4 regions of the Peribacillus sp. Hz7 genome follow, and region 1 is predicted to be linked to each of the others. Evidence: riboswitches for the same ligand, from Rfam matches in the RefSeq annotation. Region 1 holds a riboswitch; each other region holds the start of a gene.
The links. A riboswitch is a leader RNA that binds a small molecule or an ion and turns the genes downstream of it on or off. The one in region 1 is predicted to bind S-adenosylmethionine.

Region 2: linked by a shared signal. The riboswitch ahead of ACE199_RS08715 (methionine biosynthesis PLP-dependent protein) and the one ahead of ACE199_RS10070 (methionine ABC transporter ATP-binding protein) in region 1 are both predicted to bind S-adenosylmethionine.
Region 3: linked by a shared signal. The riboswitch ahead of ACE199_RS08685 (methionine ABC transporter ATP-binding protein) and the one ahead of ACE199_RS10070 (methionine ABC transporter ATP-binding protein) in region 1 are both predicted to bind S-adenosylmethionine.
Region 4: linked by a shared signal. The riboswitch ahead of metK (methionine adenosyltransferase) and the one ahead of ACE199_RS10070 (methionine ABC transporter ATP-binding protein) in region 1 are both predicted to bind S-adenosylmethionine.

What each region holds. Positions count from the first base shown of each region.
Region 1 covers NZ_JBHHJV010000005.1:246,571-250,808, reverse strand. Annotated here, with positions in the region: gene ACE199_RS10080 (MetQ/NlpA family ABC transporter substrate-binding protein) at 369-1,217, opposite strand; gene ACE199_RS10075 (methionine ABC transporter permease) at 1,233-1,901, opposite strand; gene ACE199_RS10070 (methionine ABC transporter ATP-binding protein) at 1,894-2,928, opposite strand; SAM riboswitch class I at 3,137-3,249, opposite strand; gene ACE199_RS10065 (O-acetylhomoserine aminocarboxypropyltransferase/cysteine synthase family protein) at 3,375-4,238, opposite strand, start outside.
Region 2 covers NZ_JBHHJV010000004.1:235,830-240,067, forward strand. Annotated here, with positions in the region: gene fumC (class II fumarate hydratase) at 215-1,597, opposite strand; SAM riboswitch class I at 1,891-2,005, shown strand; gene ACE199_RS08715 (methionine biosynthesis PLP-dependent protein) at 2,091-3,200, shown strand; gene metC (cystathionine beta-lyase) at 3,200-4,238, shown strand, end outside.
Region 3 covers NZ_JBHHJV010000004.1:228,238-232,475, forward strand. Annotated here, with positions in the region: gene ACE199_RS08665 (YheC/YheD family endospore coat-associated protein) at 1-733, shown strand, start outside; gene ACE199_RS08670 (YheE family protein) at 798-1,007, shown strand; gene ACE199_RS08675 (hypothetical protein) at 1,171-1,368, shown strand; gene ACE199_RS08680 (MBL fold metallo-hydrolase) at 1,420-2,244, opposite strand; SAM riboswitch class I at 2,596-2,699, shown strand; gene ACE199_RS08685 (methionine ABC transporter ATP-binding protein) at 2,760-3,770, shown strand; gene ACE199_RS08690 (methionine ABC transporter permease) at 3,763-4,238, shown strand, end outside.
Region 4 covers NZ_JBHHJV010000003.1:257,695-261,932, forward strand. Annotated here, with positions in the region: gene ACE199_RS07210 (gamma carbonic anhydrase) at 1-79, shown strand, start outside; gene metK (methionine adenosyltransferase) at 463-1,656, opposite strand; SAM riboswitch class I at 1,887-2,051, opposite strand; gene pckA (phosphoenolpyruvate carboxykinase (ATP)) at 2,775-4,238, shown strand, end outside.

The DNA.
Region 1 (4,238 bases):
TCAACAAATATGTAAACATAAAATCAAACATCGACCTCTACTATCTTTTGTTTACGACATATTATTATACGAGAAAACATCCGTTATGACATTACACAATTAATAGTTAACATTGAAGTCTCCGTGTGACACGCTGTTGATTGTTGGATGACTTCATTTGAAATCACACGTTGAGCAGAAACAAAACCTGTTAAATAGTATTCCCATATGTATGTAAACTCAACACTTATCATTTTACCCTTCAAGACTTATCGTTGAAAGACCTTTTTCATTTAATCAGAGTAAAATAGTACTTCTTGACTTTTATCCACCCTAGAAACACTTGAAAAAGACGACTTGCCTATTAACAAGTCGTCTCTCTTCATCACTTATTCACTTACAGGTACAACCGCACCCTTAAATTCTTTCGTGATGAAATCTTGAATTTCTTTTGAGCGTAACACTTCTACTAATGTTTTAATCGCTTCGTTGTTTTCATCTTTCTTATTCACTGCAATAACGTTTACATACGGTGATTTTGAATCTTCAATAGCAATTGAATCCTCAACAGGATTTAAACCCGCATCAATAGCGTAGTTAGAATTGATTAATACAGCGTCGCCTTCTCCATTTGCATAAATTTCTGGAAGAAGAGCAGCTTCGTATTTCGCTTCAAATTTAATATCACGTTTGTTCTCTACAATATCTTCAACTGTTGCTTTTGTTTTATCAATACCTTCTTTTAAAGTGATTAAACCGTTTTCTTCAAGTAAAGAAAGCGCACGACCATGGTCAGCTACTGAGCTGCTCATAATAAGTGTTGCACCTTCTGGAAGCTCATCTAAGCTTTTGTATTTTTTAGAATAAATCGCGATTGGTTCAATATGAATACCACCCGCATTCACAAAATCATAACCATTTTCAGCAATTTGCGATTCTAAGTAAGGAATGTGTTGGAAATAGTTAGCATCCAATTCTCCCTCTGCTAATGTTTTGTTCGGTAATACATAATCTTGGAATGGAACGATTTCTAAATCAATACCTTTTTCTTTAAGAAGCGGCTTTGCTTCTTCAAGAATAACAGCATGCGGCGTATTAGATGCGCCAACTTTTAGCGTTGTGTTTCCTTCTGCATTATCTGCGGCTTTTTCGTCTTGATTATCTTTGTTGTCATTGCCGCAAGCAGCTAGGGCGATTGATAAAACTAAAATTAAAGCAAACCCTAAAAACTTTTTCATTCTGTTCATCCCCTCTTATCTTTTATCTAATTTTGATGTAATAAAGTCTCCAATCATTTGAATAATGAAGACAATTATTAAAATAATGATCGTTGCTACTAGTGTTACGTCATTTTGACTACGCTGGAACCCTTCTAGATAAGCTAAATTTCCAAGTCCTCCAGCCCCAATTACTCCAGCCATTGCCGTATAACCGACTAAAGCAATTGATGTAACAGTAATTCCGGAAATAAGGGCTGGCATAGATTCTGGAAGCAATACTTTCCATATAATTGTACTCGTTTTGGCTCCCATCGATCTTGCCGCTTCAATAACCCCTTTATCAATTTCACGAAGACCAATTTCAACCATTCGTGCATAAAACGGTGCAGCACCAATGATAAGTGCAGGTAATGCTGCATTTTCTCCAATCATCGTTCCGACAATCGCTTTCGTAAATGGAATCAATAACACAATTAAAATTAAGAACGGGATAGACCGAAAAATATTAACAAAAGCACTGATAATCCAATTGATGAATCGGTTTTCCCATAAATTATCCTTCCCTGTTAGGAACAAAACTAGTCCAAGTATAATCCCTAAAAAGAAAGTGGCCGCAACAGAAATCGCTGTCATATATAACGTTTCATTTGTTGCTTCAATCATCGTTTCCCAATTTATATTCGGCAATAATTCTTCAAGCATGCGTCATCACCTCCACGCCTACTTGCTGCTCTTCTATAAATTGAATAGCGCGAAGAATTTCCTCATGACTTCCATCAATATGAATAAATAGTGTTCCATAAGAGCCATTTCGCGTTTGCGAAATTTTCCCTTGGACAATATTAACATCTAATTCAAAATTACGAACTAACTTTGTAATAAGAGGACTTTCTACATCTTCCCCAACGAAAGTAAGTTGAATGACTTTTCCTTTTGGGAAACGTTCTAGCAAGTTCTCGATCGTTTCTTTTGTTTCCTCTGGCTCTGTTACTTGCTGAACAAAACGCTTTGTAATCGGAGCCGTTGGGTTTTTAAATACTTCAAGGACTGGACCTTGCTCGACAACTTGTCCACTTTCCATTACAGCGACACGATGGCAAATTTTACGAATGACGTGCATTTCATGTGTAATCAGTACAATCGTTAACCCTAAACGCTGATTAATATCGACAAGTAAATCTAAAATGGAGTCCGTCGTCTGAGGATCTAAAGCTGAAGTCGCCTCATCACATAACAACACTTTCGGATTATTTGCAAGCGCTCGCGCAATGCCGACTCGTTGCTTTTGTCCACCGCTTAGTTGAGAAGGATAGGCTTTTTCACGACCTTCTAACCCAACAAGCTTAATCAGCTCATTTACACGTTCTGCTCGTTTTTTAGCTGGAACACCCGCAATTTCAAGCGGAAAGGCAATATTTTCTTGAACTGTTCTTGACCATAATAAATTAAAATGCTGGAAAATCATACTAATCTCTTGGCGTGCTTTGCGAAGCTCAGCACCTTTAATTTTAGAAATTTCCTTACCAGCTACAACAACCGAACCTTCTGTAGGAGTTTCTAGGCCATTTAACATTCGGATCAGGGTACTTTTCCCAGCCCCGCTATAGCCAATTATACCGAAAATTTCACTCTTGTTTATCGTTAAATTCACATTATTAACCGCTTTAATGGTCTCATTTTTCGCAGTCCCTGAGCGGAAATACTTGTTGACTTTTGACAAAGAAATCACTGCACTCACCTCTATATCCAATCAACGAACTATATCATTGAAGGTAGTTGCTTTAACGAGTTGTCACTCCCGACAATATAGAGACTGTTCATCCCGCTAAAATAGATAAAACCTATTAAGATAGTAAACTCTCCTATGTAGTGATTTATATACCCTTAATAGAAAAACCTCTCTACATGAGCAGAGAGGCAGGAAAAACTAATCCTTCCTCTCATCTTTCAAAGCGTAACACTTTGTGTGAATTGGCACCTTTTCAAAGCGAGTGCTTTGCCGGTTGCCGGGCTTCATCGGGCACAATCCCTCCACCGCTCTTGATAAGAGTAACATCCTATATAATTAAATCGTACATAGATTAAGTTCATATATAATTATGTTTGTGATTTTATCACAGATATATAGGGAGTGCAATTGTCTTAGAAAAGTCAATAATTTCCGACTATTCTGTTTTATTCAACTTCTTTCGTTGCCGCAGCTGTCGCTTTTTCAATTGCTTGATTCAAATCATCAATTAAATCTTCTACATTTTCAATGCCGACAGATAAACGAACTAAGTCTGCGCTTACGCCTGCTTTCAGTAAGTCAGCATCGCTCAATTGTTGATGTGTTGTACTAGCTGGATGGATAATTAAGCTCTTCGCATCTCCAACATTCGCAACATGTGACCATAGTTGAACGGAATTAATTAATGCCGCTCCAGCTTCTCGGCCACCTTTAATACCAAATGTAATAATCGAACCTGCCCCTTTAGGCAAATATTTATCAGCTAATGCTTTGTCCGGATGGTCTTCCTTACCTGGATATGAAATCCACTCAACGGCCGGATGTTGTTCTAAATAGTCAATAATCACTTTTGTATTAGCAAGATGCTCTTTCATTCGTACATGTAACGTTTCAAGTCCTAATGTAAATTGAAAGGCACTTTGTGCACTTAACGTTGCACCAATATCACGAAGCAATTGAACACGAGCTTTCACAATAAATGCAGCCTGTCCAAGTGCCTCGGCAAATACTAAATGATCATAACTTGGATCTGGCTCCGTAAATCCAGGGAAGTTCGGTGAATTCCAATCAAACTTACCTCCATCTACAATGATTCCACCCATCGTTGTTCCATTTCCTAGTAACCATTTTGTTGCAGAATGCACAACAATATCTGCTCCAAATTCAATTGGTCGGCATAAGTACGGAGTCGCAAATGTATTATCAACAATTAGTGGAATCCCTGCTTCATGTGCAATGTCAGCAAGTGCTTCAATATCTAATACATTTAGGCTTGGATTTCCAATTGTTTCTCCATAAATCGCCTTTGT
Region 2 (4,238 bases), on a different contig from region 1:
TATGAAGTATGGAACTTGCCCATTCAGTACTGAATGGGGAAATCCATCACTTTTCTTCAAAAATAGATTGATTCCTCATAGATGTTATCTCCATTACGATCATTCATTAATTTCTACTTTATTTTCTTCGCATATTAAGTGTACATGTGCATATTTCTGAGACCATGACAAATGTACCCTTTCACAATCATGCGAAAGGGTACATTAAACTTTCTTATTTATTCACCATATTAGCTGGGACGACCCATTTATCGAACTCTTCTTCTGTTAAATAACCAAGTTGAAGGGCTGCTTCTTTCAAAGTAGAATTCTCCTTAAATGCGTGTTTCGCAATTTTCGCCGCTCTTTCATAACCAATGTATGGATTAAGCGCCGTAACAAGCATAAGAGATCGTTCTACATTTTGTTTAATAGCTTCTTCATTCGCTGTAATTCCAACCGCACAGTTGTTATTGAAAGAAAGAATTCCCTCTGTTAATAATTTAACCGATTGTAAAAAATTATAAATAATAACCGGTTTAAAGACATTTAGCTCGAAATTACCTTGGCTGGCTGCAAATCCAATGGTCGCATCATTTCCAACGATTTGAGTCGCAATCATCGTTAAGGCTTCACTTTGAGTCGGATTTACCTTACCTGGCATAATAGAACTTCCTGGTTCATTTTCTGGAATCGCAATTTCGCCAATACCGCTTCTTGGACCACTTGCTAACCATCTAATATCATTAGCAATTTTCATTAAGTCAGCAGCTAGTGCTTTTAACGCACCGTGGACGTAGACCATTTCATCATGACTTGTCAGCGCATGAAATTTATTATCAGATGTTTGGAACGGATGTCCCGTATCCTCAGCAATTTGTTTCGCTGATTCCTCTGGAAATTCAGGGTCTGTATTAATCCCTGTTCCTACCGCTGTCCCACCAAGAGCTAAGTTCAATAATTTTTGACTGCTCTCTTCTACCATAGCTAAACTCTTATCTAACATCGCTCTCCATCCAGATATTTCTTGACCTAATGTAAGAGGTGTCGCATCTTGAAGATGTGTTCGACCAATCTTCACTACATCCCAAAATTCTTTTTCCTTCTCTTTAAACGTATCACGCAGTACTTTAATAGCTGGAATTAGTTGATTGACTACTTCCATATAGGCAGCAATATGCATCGCCGTTGGAAACGTATCGTTCGAACTTTGTGCCTTATTTACATCATCATTTGGATGAAGTCTTTCCGATTCTCCAATCTCCTCCAACCACTTATTACCTTTATTAGCAATAACCTCATTGACATTCATATTACTTTGCGTCCCACTACCCGTTTGCCAAACAACAAGCGGAAAGTGCTCATCAAGCGTTCCATCCAAAATTTCTCTACAAATCGTTATAATAGCATTTTTCTTCGCTTCTGATAAATCTCCAAGCTTATGATTTACTTTAGCTGCTGCTTGTTTTACATAAGCGAATGCCCGAATTAATTCAATTGGCATCTTTTCCTTACCAATTTTAAAATTATTGCGACTTCTCTCTGTTTGAGCTCCCCAATATTTATCTGCAGGGACCTTTACCTCACCCATCGTGTCACTTTCAATTCTAAATTCCATTATTCCTTGCCTCCCATTTACATATAAAATCATATAGTCCGTTAATTAGTTTCTCTTAATAGACCACATGCCATTCATTGATATTGATTCTCATTTACATTGTACAAGTTTTCCATGTATATAGCAAAAAAATAGCTTATTTTCGTACGTTATACGAAAAAATTCATTAGTTTATGTATGTCTGTAAACAAAATAGACAATATAAAGATTAACGATATCATCGAACAAATCTTCCATTGGTATTGACATTAAGAAAAATGTATAGTAAATTCAAAAAAAACAAATTATTTCAACTCTTATCCAGAGAGGTCGAGGGAATGGCCCGTTGACACCTCAGCAACCTTCATTGACCCATGATCAATGAAAAGGTGCTAATTCCTCAAGTTCCTGTAACTTGGCAGATAAGAAGAATGACTCAACTTACTCAAATTAAAGTCTTCTTCTTAAAGAAGACTTTTTTTTATTTCGTATCTTTAAAGGAGCCGTGATGGTGATGTATAAAAAGGAAACATATCTTGCTCAAATTGGAAATAGAAGCGAAACAACTACAGGAACAGTCAACCCTCCTGTCTATTTCTCAACTGCTTATCGACATGAAGGAATTGGGCAATCGACTGGATTTGACTATACTCGTACTGGAAATCCCACTCGCCAAATTCTTGAACAAGCAATCGCTGATCTTGAATCCGGCGATCGAGGCTTTGCTTGCAGTTCAGGCATGGCAGCCATTGCGACAATCTTAGCTTTATTTGAATCAGGCGATGAATGGATTGTTAGCGGCGATTTATACGGTGGAACGTACCGCCTTTTAGAACAAGGGTTTAAAAAATGGGGCTTAGGCTGTAAATATGTAGATACTTGTTGTTTGAGTGAAATTGAAGATGCAATTACTCCGCAAACAAAAGCCATCTTTCTAGAAACCCCAACAAATCCCCTTATGCAGGAAACAGATATTCGAGCTGTTGCCGACATTGCTAAGAAATATAACTTAATATTAATTGTGGATAACACATTCTATACCCCACTCCTTCAACAGCCAATTTTAGAAGGTGCTGATATTGTCATTCACAGTGCAACGAAATATTTGGGCGGGCATAATGATGTACTAGCTGGATTGATTGTCGCAAAAGGAACAGAATTATGTGACGCGTTAGCGTTCCACCATAATGGATATGGCGCTGTATTGAGCCCATTCGACTCTTGGCTTCTTATGCGCGGAATGAAGACTTTAGCTCTGCGCATGAAACAACATGAACAAAATGCTAAAGCACTTGCTGAATATTTAACAAATCATGAATGCGTTACAGATGTACTTTATCCAGGAAAAGGCGGCATGCTTTCCTTCCGCATTATCGATGAAAAAGCCGTTAATCCATTCTTACAATCTTTACAATTAATTTGTTTCGCTGAAAGCCTTGGCGGAGTCGAAAGCTTCATTACGTACCCTGCAACGCAAACACATGCTGATATTCCGTTAGAAACGCGACTTGCAACTGGCGTATGTAATCGACTGCTGCGTTTCTCTGTTGGCATTGAAGATTATAACGATTTAACTCAAGACCTAGAACAAGCTTTTGCTCGTGTAAAACAGGAGGTATTATAATGAAAAACGGGGAACAATTTAGCTTTGAAACACGTTTGCTTCATAATGAACATAAAGTAGACCCATCAACTGGTGCCGTTAGCGTTCCGATTCAGCACGCATCTACGTTCCATCAATTTGATGTTGATCAATTTGGTAAATACGATTATAGCCGCAGTCTAAATCCAACTCGTGAAGCATTAGAAACGATTATTGCTGAACTAGAAGAGGGAACACATGGTTTCGCTTTCGCATCAGGAATGGCGGCCATCTCAACATCCTTCCTATTATTATCAGCAGGTGACCATATCGTCGTTACAGAAGATGTATACGGTGGAACATTCCGAATGGTCACAACTGTATTAAACCGCTTTAACATTGACCATACATTTGTCGACATGACAGATTTTGAAAGCGTGAAAGCAGCGGTTCGACCGAATACGAAAGCTATTTATATGGAAACACCATCAAACCCAACTCTTAAAGTAACCGATATTAAACAAATTTGTGATTTCGCTAAAGAAATTGGAGCCTTAACGTATGTAGACAATACATTCCTAACTCCAGCTTTACAAAAACCACTTCAACTAGGGGCCGACATTGTACTTCATAGTGCAACGAAGTTCCTATCTGGACATAGCGATGTTGTAGCAGGACTTGCTGTTGTGAAAGATCCCGAGCTAGCAGCTAGACTTGGTACACTTCAAAATGCATTCGGAGCAGTACTTGGCGTACAAGATGCTTGGCTAGTAATGCGAGGGTTAAAAACATTATCTGTACGGATGGAGCATTCTCAAAAAGGAGCTCAAAAAATAGCGGAATATTTAAATCAGCATCCACTTGTTAAGAGCGTCTATTACCCAGGGTTAGCTGATCATCCGCAATACGACATTCAACATAATCAAGCAAGCGGAGCTGGCGCGGTTCTTTCATTTGAACTGGAAAATGAAGAAGCACTCCGAACATTTGTCGATCACGTACAATTACCTGTTTTTGCAGTGAGCTTAGGGGCCGTTGAAACGATTCTATCTTATCCTGTAAAAATGTCTCATGCAGCTA
Region 3 (4,238 bases), on a different contig from region 1:
GTTCAACCCTTGTTTTATTGATAAATATGAGATGTATACAACCTTTCAACAACACGAAAGGCTTAAGCAGCTTCTACCGAAAACTATCGTTGTCGACAATGTAAATCAATTAGCTTCTTTTCTTCGCATCTATTCAACCATTTATTTAAAACCTAGAGATGGAAATCGGGGCAAAGGGATTCATACCTTAACTCGTAAACGAGATAAATCCATCCAATTAGTAAGTCCGACAGAAGTAGAAACATTCCCTACTCTTCAAGCCTATTGGGATGTTTACAAACAGCAGCTTCAATCGAAGAAATATTTAGCTCAACAAGCGATTGTTCCTAAGAGGAAAAATGGACACCGCTATGATTACCGTCTGCTTGTTCATTACGAACAAGGCCGTTTCAAGCTAAGCGGGAAAGGTGTCAGGATGTCACAAACACAAGAAATCACAACTCATGTGCCAACGGGAGGGAAAATCATTCCTTACGATGAAGTGACAACACCAGCTTTAGATCAACAATTAACAGAAATTGCTCAAACTTGCGGTGCCGTTCTATCTAATCAATTAGGCTTTATCGGTGAATTTTCAATTGATCTTGGTGAAAATGAAGCAGGAGAGCTCTTTATTTATGAAGTTAATTCAAAACCGATGCAATTCGATGAAACCGATATTGAAACAACTCGACTGCATCAATTAAAAAATTTATTTATTGAATTAAAATACCCAAATGATGATAAAAAATAACCTCTTCTATTCTTTTTTCCAGTATAATGAAACAAATGGAAATAGCTATAGAGGAGGTTTTTTCATGATTACTCATTTTCAATGGAAACCGTTGTTCAAAGACAATACTTTACCTGGCTGGAAAATTTCTTTTTATGTAAACAAACAACATTATCAAGCCATTTACCATAAAGATGGACAAATTGAATGGAAGAACATACAGCCTTCGGATAATTTAGAAGCTGAATTAAAACAAGCTATACATGAGCTCATGCTATTTCATGTATATGAGTGATACAACTGGTCCTCTGCGTTATAAATATACGCTGAATAAAAAAGACCCTTCCTTGCTCAAACTATAATGACAACTTCCGTCAGTATTTCATTGCCCTGATGGCTAGTTGAATTAAAGATAGCACTGTATGTTGCAAAATACAGAAGCTAAGGAGGGAATTATTTTGGACGACAAAGAAAAATATACGTTTTTGAAAGATTCAGAATACGATAAAAAGGACTCTGTTTATTTAGACGTTGACCGTATTATCAATGAAGGAATGGCTGGAGGAAATGTCTATACATCAGGTAATAACCAAAACATCGAAGAAGCTCATGAATTCTATGATGAAGCGCCTCCTAATGTAAATAGTTTAGATTAATTAAATGTGAGCTGGCCCTATAAGGTCAGCTCACATTTATTTACTACCTATTCATCTTACACTAGTGAATTGCGCCTTTCTAAGAATGGACGTAATAATATGTTTCGAATCCCATTCATAGTCCGAGTACTCTATAATCGGATACTGCTTCGGGAAAACCTTCTGTTGAATCTCCTCAACGGTTAACCCTTGTTGATGCAGTCGAATAATTTCTCCCTGTAAATTTTCTAAATAGTCAAGCTTAACTTGAAATAGTTCCCTTCCATTTGGAAGATAGCCTGCATGACAACAGAAAACTTCTTGAAAATCATATCGCAATACCTTCTTAATAGAATGTATAATTGTCGGAATAGACTCCTCCTGCAAAATCACTTTTGTTTTTGGCGTAACAAATAAGTCTCCTGAGAAAAGTACACCGTTGCTTTGATTCAAATAAGACATATGATCCCTTGCATGTCCCGGTGTAAAAATAGCCTTCCATGTATGATGATGAGATTGTATCGTTTCTCCAATTGGGCGTGCTTGAAACCCTTCTCGCACTCCCCAAATCCGTTTACGATAATCCGGATATTCTCCCTGTTTTGAACAAACATCAAGCGACATCGAATGAATAAATAATGGTACTTGTTTATGTTTTTGAATCCAAGCGCAACCACCTGTATGATCTTCGTGATAATGCGTAAGCACTACTTGATCAAAATCGACCGACTGAAAAAAAGGAATCAAGTCAGACAGTAAAGACTCTGACCCTGTATCAATCATTAGACCATCTGTTACAAAGACATTTACACCCATCTTAGATTGCGCAGATTCTACTTTTCCATGTACCCATTCTACATCTCCTACCCGTTTCCTTTCTATATCCTTATCCCCCATTCGTTTTTATTGATGTCTATCAGATGAAGCCTTATTACTATTAACTGTATATAAGACACATAACACTTACAAGGAATATATGGAAAATATTAAGAATGGAAAGGCACACTTCCATAACTAATAATAAATTCATCAAAATCACAGATCTATTTCTTATCTAAAAATAACAAATACACCTAAGCTTCAACTAACAATTTTCAGATAGAAAGAGTAAGTTAAATCCTATAATGTAATAATATACAAGGATTTTTGAATATTATTACATTATTCACTGAAAAAATATATTGACTTTTCAAACTATAACAAATAATATTCTAATATAAATATTCTAAAATATCTCAAAATAATAAATACTTATCAAGAGTGACCGAGGGATCAGGCCCAATGACGTCCGGCAACCTCCTATTTAGGAACGGTGCTACTTCCTGCAGAGATACAATTCTGGAAGATAAGTCGTGATATAGATTATGTCGCCTCTTTCACTCAGAAAGAGGCTTTTTTAGGGGGGAACGTCCATGATTGAAATTCGATCGTTACGAAAGGAATACATCACGAAGAAAAGTCGAGTTGTCGGAGTTGATGATGTATCCTTGACGATTCAAAAAGGAGAAATTTTTGGAATTGTTGGATATAGCGGTGCTGGTAAAAGCTCCTTAATTCGTTCGATTAATTTATTAGAACGTCCGACAAAAGGCCAAGTAATTATTGATGGTGTTGATTTAACGAAATTATCGGGTCAAGCATTACGAAAACAACGACTGAAAATCGGAATGATTTTTCAGCACTTTTCACTCATCAGTTCGAAAACAGTGTTTGATAATGTTGCTTTCGCCTTAAAAGCTGCACATCAATCGCCTGAAGCCATTCGCAAACGTGTGCTTGAATTACTCGAAATCGTTGGTCTTAGTGATAAAAAAGATGTATACCCTGCTCAATTAAGCGGTGGACAAAAACAACGTGTTGGAATTGCCCGTGCATTAGCAAACAATCCTACCGTTCTTTTATGTGATGAGGCAACATCTGCCCTTGACCCAACAACAACAAAAGCCATTTTACAATTACTGAAAAAAATTAATAAAGAGTTCGGAATTACAATCGTCTTAATTACCCATGAAATGGAGGTTGTAAAAGAACTTTGTCATCGGGTAGCCGTTATGCAAGATGGGCGCATAATTGAAGAAGGCGATGTATACGGTGTGTTCGCTCAACCTAAACAAGCATTAACGAAACAATTTATCGAAAGCGTCTTAGATTTTGAACTTCCTTCTCATTTAATTACGGAAAGTAAAGGAAGCATTATCAAAATTAAATTTGAAGGACAGCTCGCTAGTGAGGCCATTCTTTCAGACTTATTACAAGAACATCCTGTAAAAGCCAATATTTTGCACGGAAAAATCGAATATATCCAAAACATTCCTTTAGGCATACTTATTGTTGAATTAACCGGGAACACTAATGACATTCAAGCGGCTTTAGACTATATCAACAAACGAACTAGCTATGTGGAGGTGATACATCATGCTTGAATCGATTACAGCTATACTTCCCGATCTTAATAAAGCATTCCTAGAAACGGTGTATATGGTTGGCATCTCGCTTATCATCGCCCTGTTTCTCGGTTTACCGCTTGGAGTTTTACTCTTTATAACAGCAAAAAATTTATTTTTTGAAAATGCGTTTATCAATAGTCTGCTTGGATTCATCGTAAACCTTGTACGATCTATTCCATATATCATTCTATTAGTAGCATTGCTTCCTTTCACTAACTTAATAACAGGAACAACGATTGGACCAATCGCTGCCTCTGTTTCATTATCCGTAGCAGCGATTCCGTTTTTCGCTCGAATCGTTGAAACCTCTTTACGTGAAATTGATAAAGGCATTATTGAGGCGGCGATTGCCGTTGGCGCTTCACCATGGATGATCATTAAAGATGTCCTGCTCGCTGAAGCAAAACCAGGCATCATTCAAGGTCTGACCTTAACAACGATTTC
Region 4 (4,238 bases), on a different contig from region 1:
TCGTAAAGATGTGGAACGCATTATCCGAGAATACGCTGAAAAAGGACAATTATACAAACACGCAGAGAGAATTAAATAAAAGGAAACTTCTATACAGTTGGGTCTTCCCTTCACCCCCAATTGATAGTTAGCCACGTTCTACGGTCACTAAGATTTCCGCTTCGCTTTAATCAAGTGACCGTACAAACCTGATTAGTTCAACTATATCTCACCAATTGGAGCAATACGGCAGCCTTCTCCCCCCTGCCTTCCTTATTATTTCCTCATAATCTTGAGATAAGGACCTTACTGCCCTTAAAATATGAATACATATATAGTGCCTAACTCGTTACAAGTTAGGTATTTTGTCGAAAAGGTTCTATTTGTATTATATATGATTTTGGGCTTACTTTTACCTATATATATGCTCCATGACTAATAAAAAAAGAACTAACTCAAATAAGTTAGTTCTTCTTATCATAGTTATGCTTGTGCTTTTAACGCTTCCGCTTTATCTGTACGCTCCCATGGAAGATCCACATCTGTACGGCCAAAATGTCCATAAGCAGCTGTTTGTTTGAAAATAGGACGACGTAAATCAAGCATTTTAATGATACCCGCTGGACGAAGATCGAAATTATTGCGAACAAGCTCCACTAATTTCTCTTCGCTTACTGTGCCTGTTCCAAATGTATCTACAGCAATTGATACAGGTTGAGCAACACCGATTGCATAAGCAAGCTGTACTTCCGCTTTATCAGCAAGACCAGCAGCTACAATGTTTTTCGCTACATAACGAGCTGCATATGCCGCTGAACGGTCCACTTTCGTTGCATCTTTACCAGAGAATGCTCCACCGCCATGGCGAGCGTAACCACCATACGTATCAACGATGATTTTACGACCTGTAAGACCTGCATCCCCTTGAGGTCCACCGATTACAAAACGACCTGTTGGATTAATGAAATACTTTGTTGCTTCATCGATTAATTCAGTTGGTACAACTGCTTTAATGACATGTTCTTTTAAGTCAGCTTGAATTTGTTCAAGCGTTGCTTCTGGGTCATGTTGAGTAGAAATAACAATTGTATCTACGCGAACTGGTTGATTGTTTTCATCGTATTCTACAGTTACTTGTGTTTTCCCATCTGGACGTAAATATTCTAATGTGCCGTTTTTACGAACTTCTGTTAAACGACGAGAAAGTTTATGTGCTAAAGAAATAGGAAGCGGCATTAATTCTTCTGTTTCTCGGCAAGCAAAACCAAACATTAAACCTTGGTCTCCTGCACCGATTGCTTCGATTTCCTCATCAGTCATTGTTCCTTCACGAGCCTCAAGCGCTTGATTTACTCCCGCAGCAATATCCGCTGATTGCTCATCAATTGAACTTAGTACGGCACATGTTTCGGCATCGAAACCATATTTTGCACGAGTGTAACCAATTCCAGCAATTGTATCCCGAACGATACGTGGAATATCTACATAAGCAGATGTCGTAATCTCACCTGCAACAAGTACAAGCCCTGTAGTTACACTTGTTTCACAAGCAACACGAGCATTTTTATCTTTTTCTAGAATTGCATCAAGAATTGAATCTGAAATCTGATCGCAAATTTTATCTGGATGACCCTCTGTCACAGATTCAGAAGTAAATAGACGACGGTTCTTTGACATCTTATTTCCTCCTTGGAAGTTAGTTATATTATAGGCAAAAGTCTGTCTTTTACGGAGCTCATTCCCTTATTAGCTTCCATCATAGTGACAAATATATTTAGAAAAACACGACTTTTTATCTCGATTAATCGAAATTCATGTTTCCCTTGTACTTTGATTCTTCTTCAAAATACAAAAAAACCTCTCCTAACTAATGAGGAAAGGTTTATTATCTGTCAACTATCCTTTCACTCTTATCGTTCAAGGGTTGTTTACCTTGCTCAGGTTAGCACCAACACCACGATTCCTTAAAAAATGAACGGCCTTATTTTTAGCCTTCATTTCACTTTAAGTTCACACTATGGCAGGTTGCTGGGTTTCATAGGGCCTGTCCCTCCACCAACTCGGGATAAGAGAATCCGTACAATTAAAAATGATACGGAATCTGTTGGACGCTGTCAACACTTTTTTGTACAATGTTTTATATCGTCTATATGAAATCACAGTTCCACGTACCTTTCAGCTAGTCTGAATGAAACAAGCAAAAAGTGAACAGCATCATTAATATAGCCTTTTTATAATGAACAACTCCCCCTTGCACGATTAGGATAAGAGGATATGACATTTTTTAGCTACCCAACGTTAGATTATAAGGTCCTAATTACATCGACAAACGATACATAATAAGAGATACTGTAACATAGTGTTACGAATAGCATAAAAAACCTTTTAGTACCTTCCAGTTAAAGTCATATTAAATAAATTTCTTTCTTAATTCTTTCCTATTAAAAGAAACATGTTAGGTGCCTTCTCATACGCTTGCAAAGAAACCTACTCTATACACTGGAAAACGTCGAGTACTATAATCCTTTTTTAGACAACTGACAAAGTGAACACGTTTCATCATACTCATATCGATTTTATTATATGACATTTTTTAAAATATTGTTGACAAGTCTGTTATGCAACCCTATCATTGCTTTGTTGATAAATATTTCCTTTTAATCGAATGATAAACTTGATTAAGGAGACCATATAAAAAAAATCACAAAAAAAAATAATTAGTATAGACTAATTAAATAAATGTGTTATACTAATCGTAATTTAAAAAACTTAAAACAAAGGAAGGTATCTCATATATGAATTCTGTGGATGTTTCTAATGAGTTACACCAATTATTAGCTGGTAAAAACGCTCACATACAACTTTCTGTACCTCAGTTAGTAGAAAAAGTATTAAGCCGTAACGAAGGTGAATTAACAGCAACAGGAGCAATTAAAGCTGAAACAGGTAAATACACTGGTCGTTCACCTAAAGATAAATATATCGTGGAAGAGGCTTCCGTAAAAGATAAAATAGACTGGAACTCTAACCAGCCGATTTCTGAAGAGACGTTTAATAAATTATACAACAAAGTAACAGAGTATTTAAAAGAAAAAGATGAAATTTTTGTGTTTAAAGGTTTTGCAGGTGCTGATCAATCATCTCGCCTTCCAATTCAAGTTGTGAATGAATATGCTTGGCACAATCTTTTTGCACATCAATTATTCATCCGTCCTACAGAAGAGGAATTAGCTAATCATGATTCTCAATTTACAATTCTTTCTGCTCCTAACTTTAAAGCGAATCCAGCTGTTGATGGAACAAAATCAGAAACATTTATCATTATCTCATTCGAACGTCGTACAGTTTTAATCGGTGGAACGGAATATGCTGGAGAAATGAAGAAATCTATCTTCTCTATCATGAACTACTTACTTCCTGAATCAGATATTTTCTCTATGCACTGTTCAGCAAACGTAGGTCGTGAAGGTGATGTTGCTTTATTCTTCGGACTATCAGGAACAGGTAAAACAACGTTATCTGCAGATGCAAACCGTAAATTAATTGGTGATGACGAGCATGGCTGGTCTTCAAATGGTGTATTCAATATTGAAGGTGGTTGCTATGCAAAAACAATCAACCTTTCTCGTGAAAAAGAACCACAAATCTTTGATGCAATCCGTTTTGGAACAGTATTAGAAAACGTAGTGATTGATCCTGATACTCGTATTCCTGATTATGATGACAAAACATTAACTGAAAATACACGTGCAGCATACCCAATGGATGCTATTGACAATATCGTATTGCCAAGTGTTGCTGGACATCCAAATACAATTATTTTCTTAACAGCTGATGCTTATGGAGTATTACCTCCAATCAGTAAATTATCAAAAGAACAAGCTATGTTCCACTTCTTAAGTGGCTACACTAGTAAATTAGCTGGTACAGAGCGCGGAGTTACATCTCCAGAAGCAACTTTCTCTACATGCTTCGGATCTCCATTCTTACCACTTCCAGCTCAACGTTATGCAGAAATGCTTGGACAAAAAATCGATGAGCACAATGCAAAAGTTTACCTTGTAAACACTGGCTGGACTGGTGGAGAATACGGAACTGGCAGCCGTATGAAACTTGCTTACACTCGTGCAATGGTTCAAGCAGCTCTTGAAGGTGAATTAACAAACATTGAAACTGTTAAAGATAGCATTTTCGGTTTAGAGATTCCACTTCATGTACCTGGTGTTCCAGACGAAGTTCTTCAGCCAAGCAAAACTTGG